DNA from 3 places in the Sphingobium cloacae genome. Region 1 is predicted to be linked to each of the others. Evidence: riboswitches for the same ligand, from Rfam matches in the RefSeq annotation. Region 1 holds a riboswitch; each other region holds the start of a gene.
What was found. Region 1 has a riboswitch for cobalamin ahead of SCLO_RS14280 (DUF1852 domain-containing protein). Riboswitches for the same ligand answer to the same signal wherever they lie in the genome.
Positions count from the first base shown of each region.

Region 1 (4,046 bases):
CAGAGGAAGGTCGCCTGACGCTCGCGAAACCCTCTGCAATCCGTCAGGCCGACAGCTCTTTCCGGACGATCGCCGCGCCGGCACCCAAGGCGTTGAGCTTGCCCAGCGCGACCTGACGGGACAATGGGGCCATGCCGCAATTGGTGGACGGATAAAGCTTGTCCGCATCCACGAATTCCAGCGCGTTTCGCAGCGTGCCGGCCACTTCCTCCGGCGTCTCGATCGTGTCGCTCGCCACGTCGATGGCGCCGACCATCACCTTCTTGCCCCGGATGAGTTCGATGAGGTCCATCGGAACGTGGGAATGATGACATTCCAGCGAAATGATGTCGATCTTCGACTTCCGCAGATTGGGGAATGTTTCCTCATACTGCCGCCATTCGGAACCCAGCGTTTTTTTCCAGTCCGTATTAGCCTTGATGCCATATCCATAGCAGATGTGGACCGCCGTTTCGCACTTCAGCCCCTCTGCCGCCTTTTCCAACGTGGCGATGCCCCAGTCGTTCGCCTCGTCGAAGAAGACGTTGAAGGCCGGTTCGTCGAACTGGATGATGTCGATGCCGGCGGCTTCCAGCTCCTTTGCTTCCTGATTGAGGATCTTCGCGAACTCCCAGGCGAGCTTCTCGCGGCTCTTGTAGTGGGCGTCGTAGAGCGTATCGATCATCGTCATGGGGCCGGGCAGGGTCCATTTGATCGGCTGATCCGTCTGCGCGCGCAGATATCTGGCGTCCTCCACAAAGACGGGCTTCGTCCGCGCCACTGCGTCGACGACCGTCGGCACGCTCGCATCATAACGGTTGCGAATCCTGACGGTTTCGCGCTTCTCGAAATCGACGCCGCTCAAATGCTCGACAAAGGTGGTGACGAAATGCTGGCGTGTCTGTTCGCCGTCGCCGACGATCGTGATGCCGGCCTGCTCCTGATCGTTCACCGCCAGGCGCAGCGCGTCCTTCTTGCCCTCCGACAATTGCTCGCCCTGCAATTTCCAGGCCGCCCAGAGCTTTTCGGGCTCCGCGAGCCAGGAGGGCTTGGGCAGGCTGCCGGCGGTCGAGGTGGGCAACAATGTCTTCATGGATAGGGCCTCGTAAATGGGATGGATCAGGCAGCTACAGCATCAACGACAGCGGCATGGCGCGACGACCATTGTTCGAGCACCGCCGCATGCGGCTTGATGAAATGCTCCTGGGCGAACTTGCCCTGTTCGACCGCGAGCCTGCTGCGTTCTTCGCGGTCGTAAACGATGAGGGTCAGCGAATAGTCCTGATATTTCAGGCTCGGCCGATAGTCCTGCGCGGCAACGGAATTGGCATTGTAGATTTCGGGACGATAGATTTTCTGGAAGGTTTCCATCGTGCTGATCGTGCTGGCGAGCTCCAGATGGGTGTAGTCGTCGAGCAGGCCGCCGAGATGATAGAAAGCCAGGGGCGCGACGGCGTGCGGCGGCATGAAGTAGCGAACCTTCATCCCCATCTTCGCGAAATAGGCATCGGTCGCGGAGACTTTGTCGTTCTTGTACTCAATGCCGAGGATGGGGTGGACATTGGCTGTCCGGTGATAGGTTTCCCGGCTCGACACGCTCAGGCAGATGACCGGCGGCTTGCTGAAATTGTCCCGATAAGCGCTGGAATTGAGGAAGTGCTTGAACAATTTTCCATGCAGGTCGCCAAAGCCTTCCGGTGCGCCGCCGTGGGGGTTCTGCTTGAGGTGGTCTAGCAGCAGGATGCTGAAATCATAGTCGCGGACATAGGATGAGAAATTATTGCCGACCATGCCGGGGATGCGTTCACCGCTGCGCGTGTCGATGACGGTTGTCTGTAGGATTTCGATCAGCGGGAAATGATCGTCATCCTCCCGCGCGCCGATCTTCAACTCCGCAGAGATGATCGTCAGTTCGACCGCATAACGATCCCCAGCGGGATTGTCCCAATGCATGATCGAATTGAAGCGATTGTCGATCATCTTCAGAGTGTTGCGCAGATTTTCCTGACGGTTCTCTCCTCGCGCCAGATTCGCGAAATTGGTGGTGATCCGCGTGGCGTCGGCGGGACGATAATCCTCGTTGAACGGGATGCTGCTGATGGAGAAGGTAAACCCGCTATTCGTCATGACACACCTGTTTTTGCCGGACAGGAGGCCAAGGGAAGAGCGCGCAGGACAGGCCCGGACGATGCTTACGCCACGAGCCTTTGCTTCTAGCGCGATCCACCGGAGGAACCCCCGTCCGAGGAACGTTATCGCGTCGGAGGCAGGTCTCCTGGCTTACGGGTCATCGCGGCGGTTCCGGCCTTCCCGAGCTTCTTGCGGAAGCCCAGTGACACGAAATGGAACCGCCACTCGCCGCTTACAGTTGCGGGGGCAGCGCCGGACTCTGTCTAGCAGACATCACCGGCTTCCCGTCTTAGCCCCGCCGTCACGCCTGAGGCGGGGAACCTCGACGAGCGGCTTACACACCATCGCGAGCTTCCTGTCAAGGTCCATATAAAGATTTCTTTATATGCAATCGGTGCAGATTGTCGCGCCAACTGAGGATCGACACGCACCCGCTTGCCCATCGAAATGCCATATTTCGAAAGAATGGATGTCGACGCGCCAACCCCGCATTGGGCGGCGAAACGCATGAGGGTCGGCTGGCATGTGGCGCACAGGGTCGTCATGAACGGGAGAAGGACAGTCGTCTTCAGGAACTGAGCCAAGGCCGGTGGATGGACCCAACGCCGCGCGATCAGAGCGTTTCTCTCTCAAGCCACTGGATAGGGCGTCGGCGCGCTGCGATTTTCGTCGACGGCAATCGCCCGCCCGACGGGCGGGAAAGCGCGTTGCGGGCAGGCCTGACGCTCGCAGACCTTACATCCGGCGCCGATAGGTGTCGCGGCGCTCGGATCGCTGAGGTCGAACCCGCGCGCATAAACAAGGCGTGAAGCATGGCGGATGTCGCAGCCAAGCCCAATGGCGAATGTCTTGCCCGGCATGCCGAAGCCGGCATTGACGCTGCCCACCGTTCGCGCGATCCACAAATAGGTGCGCCCATCGGGCATCTGCGCGATCTGGCGCAACACGCGACCGGGCTGGGCGAAGGCTTCATAGACTTTCCACAGCGGGCAGGTGCCGCCGACACGCGAGAAATGGAAGTCCGTCGCAGACTGACGCTTGGAGATGTTGCCGGCGCGATCGACCCGCACGAAGAAAAAGGGGATGCCGCGCGCTTCCGCCCGTTGCAGCGTCGAAAGCCGGTGGCAGACTGTTTCGAAGCCCACGCCGAAGCGGCGCCCGAGCTTTTCGATGTCATAGCCTTCCGCTTCGGCTGCGGCGAGGAAGTCCCCATAGGGCAGAATCAGCGCACCGGCGAAATAGTTGGCGAGGCCGATGCGCGCCAGCCTTCGTGCTTCGTCGCTGGTGAGGATTGGATTGTCCGTGAGCCTGGCAATGATGTCGCCATGCTCCAGAAAGGCGAGTTGAGTGGCCATCTGGAACGCCTGCTGGCCTTGGTTTAATTGGTCGGAAACATAGAGGGTGCGCGTAGCCGGATCATAACGGCGTTGGGCCGCATCGCTGTCGCCGCCGATGACCTGCACGCGATGCCGTTCGCCCAGCAAGGCGGTCAGGCCGGCATGGATCGAACGAGGGGTCAGACCAGCTTGGCGGTAAAGGCGCTCGGCCGCCTCATCCAGGGGTTCGACATGATTGTGCCGGGCGTAGAAGAAGTCGCGCACCTGCTCGAAGGGCATGCGCGCCGGGCCGCCGCTGATCCACTCGTCACCCAGTTGCGCCGCCATCGCCTCGCTGCGCTCGACGGATTCGCGGTAACGGCGGTGCAAGGACACGAGCGTGCGCCCCACCGCCGGCATGTTGGTCGCCAGTTCGCGGATTTCGGCCACGGATATGGGTTCCACGCCATCCGTCAGCGCGTCGCGCAGGTCGGTGATGAGGCGCGCTTCCTCATCTTCGGAGAAAAGCTGCACGTCGACGCCGAAGACCGCGTTGATCTTCAGCAGCACCGGCACTGTCAGCGGCCGCTGATTCTGTTCCAGCTGGTTGAGATAGCTGGA
Region 1 is NZ_AP017655.1:2,901,855-2,905,900, forward strand. It holds gene SCLO_RS14275 (methionine synthase) at 44-1,072, opposite strand; gene SCLO_RS14280 (DUF1852 domain-containing protein) at 1,099-2,106, opposite strand; cobalamin riboswitch at 2,228-2,448, opposite strand; gene SCLO_RS14285 (short-chain fatty acyl-CoA regulator family protein) at 2,739-4,046, opposite strand, start outside.

Region 2 (4,046 bases), 850 kb from region 1:
TTCCTCCCGGCGCTTGATATGGCCGATGATGACGCGCTGGCCGACTACCATCTTCAGGCTGTCGACCGCGCCCTCTTCCGGCAGCGGGTAGAGATAGGTCGCCTCCATCCACTGATTGCCGCTGTTGCGGAACGCCTGCGTCACGCGCACGCGGGCGGTCTGGCCGCTGACGGTTACGTCCATGTCGGTGCCCAGCCGCATGGCGGGCATGGCGGTGGCGACCCCTTTTCCTTGCAGCATCAGCGTGCCGCTGCCGATGGCGTCGGGATCGGCGGCCGGTTCGGCGGCGGTGAGGCGGCTCGTCAGGAAGATGAGGGCGACAAGGCCCAGAAGCAGCGAGAGGCCGAGCGCCAGACGACTGCGCGACCGGCGGGGAAAGAGGCAAAGGGGCATGGCGGACTCCATGAAATGAGGAGCCTTTCCACTAGGCGCGCGCCATGCCGGACAGCCATCGGCAAGCCATGCCGTTTCTTGCCGGAGCGGGCAGGGATGTGCGGCGCGCGCGAAGGGGCTTGACGGATTGTGCGGTTTTGTGCGGAATTGTCCGGTCCTTATGGGGGAAGCCGATGCAGCCGGAAGCGGACGAGGGATTTGCCGAAAGGCTGCGCGAAGAACTGGCGCGGCGGCGCATGTCGCGGCAGGCGCTGGCGGATATGGCGCGGATCAGCCTGTCGACGCTGGAAAAGGCGCTATCGGGCAGCCGCCCCTTCACCCTGGCGACGGTAGTGAGGATCGAGGAGGCGCTGGGCGCGGCGTTGCGTGGCGGGAATGGTGGCGATCCGGGTGTGGGGCGTGATCTGGCGCCCGATCATATGGGTGCCTACAGCCGCGCCGCGATCCGCTGGATCGAACAGGATTATGTGACGCTGCGGGCCAGTTTCGGCACGCCGGGCGCGGTCATCGCCTATCGGACGCGGGTCGCATGGGACGAGGCGGCGGGCTATCTGCGCTTCGCCGAGGCGGACCGCGCGGACGGCGCCTTCGCCCAGTCGGGCCATGTGTCGATGCCCAACCTGTCGGGACATATCTATCTTTCGACCAATGAGCAGGGGCAGCACCGGCTCATCATCCTCAGCCGTCCGACGCGCGAGGGGCGGATGTTCGGCCTGCTGACAACCTTGCAGGTCGGCGCGGGATCGCAACTGGTGCCGGTTGCCTGTCCGATTGCCTTCGTGCCGCAGGCGCAGTTGCCCGACATGGCGATGGGCGTGATCGAACCGGCCCACCCGGCCTATGCGGATTGCCGCGCGACATTGGACCGGGCCATGCAGGATGATTTCTGCCGCTGGCGGCCATGATGCGACCGCGCCAGCCGGACCCTGTCGGATAGCTATTGCCTAGTTCAAGCCTAAAATATAAAGAGCCTTGTCCTTTCCGCGTCCTTCGGCCGTAGGGAGGATGAAGATCGCGTCGGTTTCCCCGGAGACGGGGATGAAAAGGGAATGCGGTGCGGGTCGTTCGAGGCCTTATCCCGCAGCTGTCCCTGCAACTGTAAGTGGCGAGCGCGACATATAAGTGCGGACGGCATTGCGCCCGAGCCGCCAGCCACTGGGCCGGACGCTAAATCCTGCGGGGCCTGGGAAGGCCGTATGTCAAGCGATGACCCATGAGCCAGGAGACCTGCCGGCGTCTGGTCGCTCTTGCCCTGGTCCAGGGGATGGCCGCGGCACGGTGAACTCCGTCTGAGCGACGAACGAGCGGCAGGGGCCGCATCGGAGCCGCGTGTCGGTCGCCTCAGGCGTCCGGCCGATGCCGGTTGCCGACCGTTCGCGAACGGCACGCCCCCGCCCATTTGTCGTGAGACGCCGACGGGGGAAGAGAATGTTGAAATATGTTTCGGCCGCGATCGCGGTCCCGGCACTGGCCGCACCGGTCGTTGTCCACGCCGAGCATCCCGGTGCGGTGGCGGACAATGCGACGATCGTCGTCACCGGCACGGTCGATCCGCTCCGCCTGAACCATAAGACCGAAGGCGCGAGCCGTCTTGGCCTGACGCCGCTGGAGATGCCCGCCAGCGTCGAAACGCTGGATGGGGATGCGATTCGCCTGCGCGGCGACCTCACCATCCAGGATGCGGCCGCCCGCGCGACCGGTATCGTCAATATGTCGGGCGTGTTCGGCTACGGCCTCTCGGCGCGCGGTTTCACCGGACAGAACTCGGTTATGACGCTTTATGACGGGATGCGCATGTACAACAACACGCTGACTTTCCCGGCCGATCCGTGGATGGCGCAGAGCGTGGAAATCCTGCGCGGTCCCGCCTCGGTCCTCTATGGCGAGGGCGCTATTGGCGGCGCGGTCAACGTCGTGCGCAAAGAACCTTCGGACGAGATGATGGCCAGCGGCCGCATCGGCTTTGCGTCCTATGACAGCCTGAACGTTGCGGCGGGGGCGGGCGGTCCGGTCGTCGCGGGCGTCGGCTTCCGCGCCGATGCCAGCTATCGTCGGTCGGAAGGCTGGATGGATCGGGGGGATTCCCATGCGCTGGCGCTTTCCGGGGCGGTTCGGCTGAAACCGGCTGCGGACCTCAGCATCACCCTTTCGCACGACTATAGCAGCCAGAGCCCGCGCACCTGGTTCGGCGTACCGCTGGTGAACGGCAAGCTCGACCGGTCGCTTCGCCGCAACAATTACAATGCCGCCGACGCCAACCTGCGCTTCCGGGACAATTGGAGTCAGGCGAAGGTGGAATGGACTCCTTCCGAAGCGCTGACGATCCGCAGCACCTTCTATCATCTCTGGGCCAATAAATATTGGAAGAATGCGGAAAGCGTCACCTATGTGCCTGCGACGGCGGACAGCCCGGCACAGGTGCGGCAGTCGAGCTTTCTCGAACTCTACCATATCCAGAAGCAGACGGGGAACCGGACCACCGCGAACCTGGCGCACCAGATCGGCGGACTGGAAAACCAGCTGGTCCTGGGGTTCGACATCAACCGGATCAGCTACAAGAATGTCAGTAACAGCGGCAACAACGCGACGCGGCTGGTCGACGCCATCGATCCGGTGCCCGGCCTTTTCATCCATCAGGCGAGCGCGCCGACCAGGCCGCGCTATACCAACAAGATCCGCCAATATTCCATCTTTGCCGAGGATCGGCTGAAGTTCAGCGAGCAATTCTCGCTGGTGGGCGGGCTGCGCTACGACCAGCCGGAAATCACCAAGACGGATTATGTGAACGCCGCCAATAATTTCACGGCCACCCCCGATGCCGTCACCTGGCGCGTCGGCGCGGTTTATAATCCGGTGCCGGCATTGGCGCTCTACGGACAATATGCGACGGCGGCCGATCCGGTGGGCGCGCTCGTTTCCACCAGCTTCGCCCAAAGCGCCTTCGACCTGTCGACCGGCCGCCAATATGAGGCCGGGATCAAGCATGTCTTCTGGGGAACGCGCGGCCAGTGGACGCTGGCGGTCTATGACATCGTGAAGCGCAAGCTGCTGACTTCCGATCCCCTGGTGCCCACCATCCAGGTCCAGGTCGGCCAGCAATCCTCGCGCGGGGTCGAAGCATCCCTGTTCCTGGAGCCGGTGGACGGTTTCAGCATCACCCTCAACGGCGCGCTGCTGCGGGCGCGCTACGACGATTTCACCGAGTCCGTGGGCGGCGTCCTCTTCCAGCGCGCCGGTAACCGGCCGAGCAATGTCGCGGCGAAAAGCGCCAATGCCTTCGTCAGCTGGGAGTTCGCCGAAGGGTGGGTCGTCGACGGCGGCGTCAGCCATGTCGGCAAGCGGTATCAGGACGCAGCGAACACCCGCGTGGTGCCCGCTTATACCCTCACCGATATCGGCCTGAGGCGGCAACTGGTCGAAGGGGCCAGCATCGCCTTGCGCCTGCGCAATGTCTTCAACGAAACCTATGCCCGCTCCACCTATGGCGCGACGCAATGGGTGCTGGGAGACCCGCGCACGGTGGAAGCGACGCTCCATGTCGGCTTCTGACCCGGGGCAAGCGGCGCGGCGGGGACCAACCGTCCCCGTCGCCCTCTGGAAGAAGGCGAAGCGCTGGCTTTACGTCTTCCACCGCTGGACGGGCATCATCCTTT
Region 2 is NZ_AP017655.1:2,048,123-2,052,168, reverse strand. It holds gene SCLO_RS10210 (marine proteobacterial sortase target protein) at 1-393, opposite strand, end outside; gene SCLO_RS10205 (helix-turn-helix domain-containing protein) at 567-1,298, shown strand; cobalamin riboswitch at 1,395-1,642, shown strand; gene SCLO_RS10200 (TonB-dependent receptor) at 1,822-3,942, shown strand; gene SCLO_RS10195 (PepSY domain-containing protein) at 3,929-4,046, shown strand, end outside.
Region 2: linked by a shared signal. The riboswitch ahead of SCLO_RS10200 (TonB-dependent receptor) and the one ahead of SCLO_RS14280 (DUF1852 domain-containing protein) in region 1 are both predicted to bind cobalamin.

Region 3 (4,046 bases), 1.8 Mb from region 1:
AAGGACGGCCGGATGGTGCCGGACCCCGAAGCGAAGCTGGAAGAGCCGCTGGTGGTGCGTCCCACGTCCGAAACGGTGATCGGCGCGGCTTTCTCCCGCTGGGTGCAAAGCTGGCGCGACCTGCCGGTGCTCATCAACCAGTGGGCGAATGTCGTGCGCTGGGAAATGCGCACCCGCATGTTCCTGCGCACCAGCGAGTTCCTCTGGCAGGAAGGGCATACCGCCCACGCCTCGGTCGACGAAGCGATGGACGAGACGATGAAGATGCTCGAAGTCTATCGCAGCTTCGCCGAGGAATGCGTCGCGCTGCCGGTCATCGCGGGCGAAAAGCCGGAAAATGAGCGTTTTCCGGGCGCTGTCGCCACCTATTCCATCGAAGCGATGATGCAGGACGGGAAGGCGCTTCAGGCGGGCACGTCCCATTTCCTGGGCACCACTTTCAGCCAGGCGCAGAATATCCGGTTCCAGAATGCCGAAGGGCAGCAGGAACTGGCCCAGACGACCAGCTGGGGCATGTCCACGCGCATGATCGGCGGGCTCATCATGGTGCATGGCGACGATGACGGGCTGCGGGTGCCGCCGCGTGTCGCGCCCTATCAGATCGTCGTCGTGCCGATGCTGCGCGATACGGAGGAGGACGCCGCGATCCTCGATTATTGCGCCGCGCTGGTGGAGGAGCTGAACGGCAGGGACGTGTTCCGCGAGCCTGTCCGCGCCCTGCTGGACAAGCGCCCCGCCAAGGCCGCCAACAAGCGCTGGGGCTGGGTCAAGAAGGGCGCGCCGATCGTGATCGAGGTCGGCGGCCGGGATGTCGCCGGCGGCAATGTGTCGGTGCTGCGCCGCGACCGGCTCTATCGGGCGGATGGAAAGCTCGACAGCCAGGTCGTGCCGCGGGACGATTTCATCGCCGGAGCGGCCGCCGCGCTGGAAGAGGTCCAGCGGGCGCTGTTCGCCGAGGCGCACGGCCGGCTGCACGGCCATGTGGACAAGGATATTGCGTCGCTGGATGCCCTGAAGGCCTATTTCGCCGCCAGCGCGAAGCCGGGCTGGGCGCTCGTCCAGTGGAGCAGGCCGACCGGCGCGGCGCTCGACAAGGTGGTCGAATGGCTGAAGGGCGAGAAGCTGACCCTGCGCAACGTGCCGCTGGATGCGGAAGCGGCCGACGGCGCCTGCATCTTCACCGGGCAGGCGGCGGTCGAGCGCGTTCTGGTCGGGCGCTCCTATTAAGGGGGCGGACGGCGCGGGGCGTCGGCCGCCGGTCGGGCCTCGATTGACGCGGGATCATAACTTTCCTATTCCGCGCCATGCGACAGGTTCCCGAAAGGGATAAACGGGAATGAGGGGAAGAACCTCAGCTGCCCCTGCAACTGTGAGCGGATAGCCGCGCGCCATAAGTCATTGGAATCGCATGGTTCTGAGAAGGCGGCGCATCCGGCCCTGACCCGCAAGCCAGGATACCGGCCCGCCGCAGTCGTTCTCCGCGCGGCCAGGGTGCGCCATGCGGACGGGCTCCCCCGCGTGGCGACAGTCCCACCGCGCCGGGCGGCAGGCAGGACGGCGGCACCCGCCCCGTCCGCCTCCTCCGGGCCGGCCCTCGCTGCGGAAGGTCCACCATGCCCCCCGAATCCCGAAACACGATCACTTCGCCATCTCCTTCATGGAATCGCGAACGCTCCCTCCACCCATGGGCAGGGGCGCGGCCGTGAAGGGCTTCATCATCGCCACGCAGTTCCTGACCCGGCTGCCCACACCCCGGATCGCCTTCACGCCTGCCGATTTCCCCCCGGCCATGCGCTGGTTCCCCGCCGTCGGCCTGATCGTGGGCCTGATCGTCACATGGGGTATCTGGGCTGGCGGCCTGGTCGATCCATGGGTCGGGGCGCTGACCGGACTGCTTCTGTGGGTCGCGGTGACGGGCGGCCTTCATCTCGACGGACTGGCGGATATCGCCGACGCCCGCGGCGCGGCGCATGGCCATCGCGAAAGGATGATGGCCGCGCTGACCGATCCCCATATCGGCAGCTTCGGCGCCATCGCCATCGTCCTCCTGCTCCTGGGCAAGCTGGTGCTGGTCCACGCCCTCCTCACTCTGCCGGGCCCCGCCCGTCCGCCATGGCTGGGGCTCGTCGCCATTCCCTTCATCGCCCGGATCGGCCCGTTGATCTGGACCTATGGGCTGCCGCCGCTCCACGAAGGTCTGGCTTCCCGCTTCCGGGGCGCCGTGCGCCCGTTCGATATGCTGGCATGGACAGGCGCGGCGCTTGCCGCTTCCTTTCTGTTCCCGGCCCTGCTCGTTGCCCTCATCCTGATTCCGCTCTGGGGCTGGTGGATCAAGCGCCATATCGGCGGCATTTCCGGTGACGGCCACGGCGCTGGCATCGAGTGGATCGAAGCCGCGCTCCTGATGGCGCTGGTCGTGGGAGCGCGGTTGTCATGAAAAGCCCATGGACATGGCATGGCGGCGATCTCGACGCGGCGCGGGCGTGGTTCGGCGAAGGCGGCGATCCGTGGATCGATCTGTCGACCGGCATCAACCCGCATGGCTGGCCGGGCGCGGCGGGGATGGCCATCGACTGGCGCGGCCTGCCTTCGAAAACCGATCTGCGGGAGATGGAGGAAATCGCGGCCGTCTATTTCGATGTGGACCCCCGGCATGTCTGCGCCCTTCCGGGAACCGAAACGGGCCTGCGCCTGGCCAGCGATCTGCTCGGCCCGCGCGCGCGATATCTTGCCCCCTGCTATCGCACGCATGAGGATATGTTCCCGCTATCCTCGGCGATAACGGCGGCGGCGATGGAGAGTCCGGATGGCGGCACCATCATTCTCGCCAATCCCAATAATCCCGACGGCCATTGCTGGCCGCGCGACGCGCTGCTCGACCTGGCCGACCGCAGAGCGGACGAGGAATGGCTGATCGTTGACGAAGCCTTTGCCGACAGCGATCCGGCGACCAGTCTGGCGCGGGATATAGCGGATGATCGACGGCTGCTCATCTTCCGCTCCTTCGGCAAATTCTTCGGATTGGCGGGCTTGAGGCTCGGCTTCCTGCTCGGCCCGGAAGCCATCGTCGGCCGGATGCGGCGAAAGCTTGGGGCATGGCCGGTTTCCGCCGCCGCCATCGCCATCGGGAGAGCCGCCTATGCCGACCGCGACTGGATCGCGGCGATGCGGGAGCGCCTGCCCCGCGAAAGACGGCGGCTGGACGATGTGCTGACGGGCTGCGGATACTCGCCCGTCGGCGCCTGTCCGCTGTTCCGGCTGATCGTGGCCGACGATGCGATGGCGCTGTTCGAGCGACTGGCGAAACAGACCATCCTGACGCGTCCCTTCGACTACGAACCCCGCTGGCTGCGGATCGGCCTCCCCGAAACGGAGGAGGCGCTCGACCGCCTGCAAAGGGCCCTCCTTGGCTGAGCCGATCGCCTTCGCGGCCCTTGCCCTCGATGCGGTCATCGGATGGCCGCGCGCGCTTTATGCCCGGATCGGCCATCCCGTCGGTTTCTTCGCCCGGATCATCACCCTGTCCGAACGTTACGGGAACCAAGCGCGATGGAGCGCGGGGCTTCGCCGCGCTATCGGGGTTCTGACCGTGATGCTGTTGTTGGCCGTCTCGGCCGGCGGCGCTCTTCTGCTGGAAGGGCTCTGCCGCCGCTGGCTCGGTTCCCTTGCATGGCTTGGCATGGCGATTCTTGCCTGGCCCGCCCTCGCGCAACGCAGCCTGTTCGAGCATGTCCGGCCGATCGCCCGCCATCTGGGGGAGGGCGATGAGGCACGTGCGCGGCAGGACGTGTCGATGATCGTGGGCCGGGACACCGAAACGCTCGACGAACCCGGCATCGCCCGCGCCGCGATCGAGAGCCTGTCGGAAAGCTTCTGCGATGGAGTGGCCGCGCCGCTCTTCTGGTTGATCGTCGGAGGGCTGCCGGGAATCTGGGCCTACAAGGCCATCAACACCGCCGACAGCCTGATCGGTCACAAGGAAGAACGCTGGCGCGCCTTTGGCTGGGCCGCGGCGCGGACGGACGATGTCATGAACTTCCTGCCCG
Region 3 is NZ_AP017655.1:1,054,633-1,058,678, reverse strand. It holds gene proS (proline--tRNA ligase) at 1-1,227, shown strand, start outside; cobalamin riboswitch at 1,295-1,480, shown strand; gene SCLO_RS05190 (adenosylcobinamide-GDP ribazoletransferase) at 1,685-2,437, shown strand; gene SCLO_RS05185 (aminotransferase class I/II-fold pyridoxal phosphate-dependent enzyme) at 2,434-3,414, shown strand; gene cbiB (adenosylcobinamide-phosphate synthase CbiB) at 3,407-4,046, shown strand, end outside.
Region 3: linked by a shared signal. The riboswitch ahead of SCLO_RS05190 (adenosylcobinamide-GDP ribazoletransferase) and the one ahead of SCLO_RS14280 (DUF1852 domain-containing protein) in region 1 are both predicted to bind cobalamin.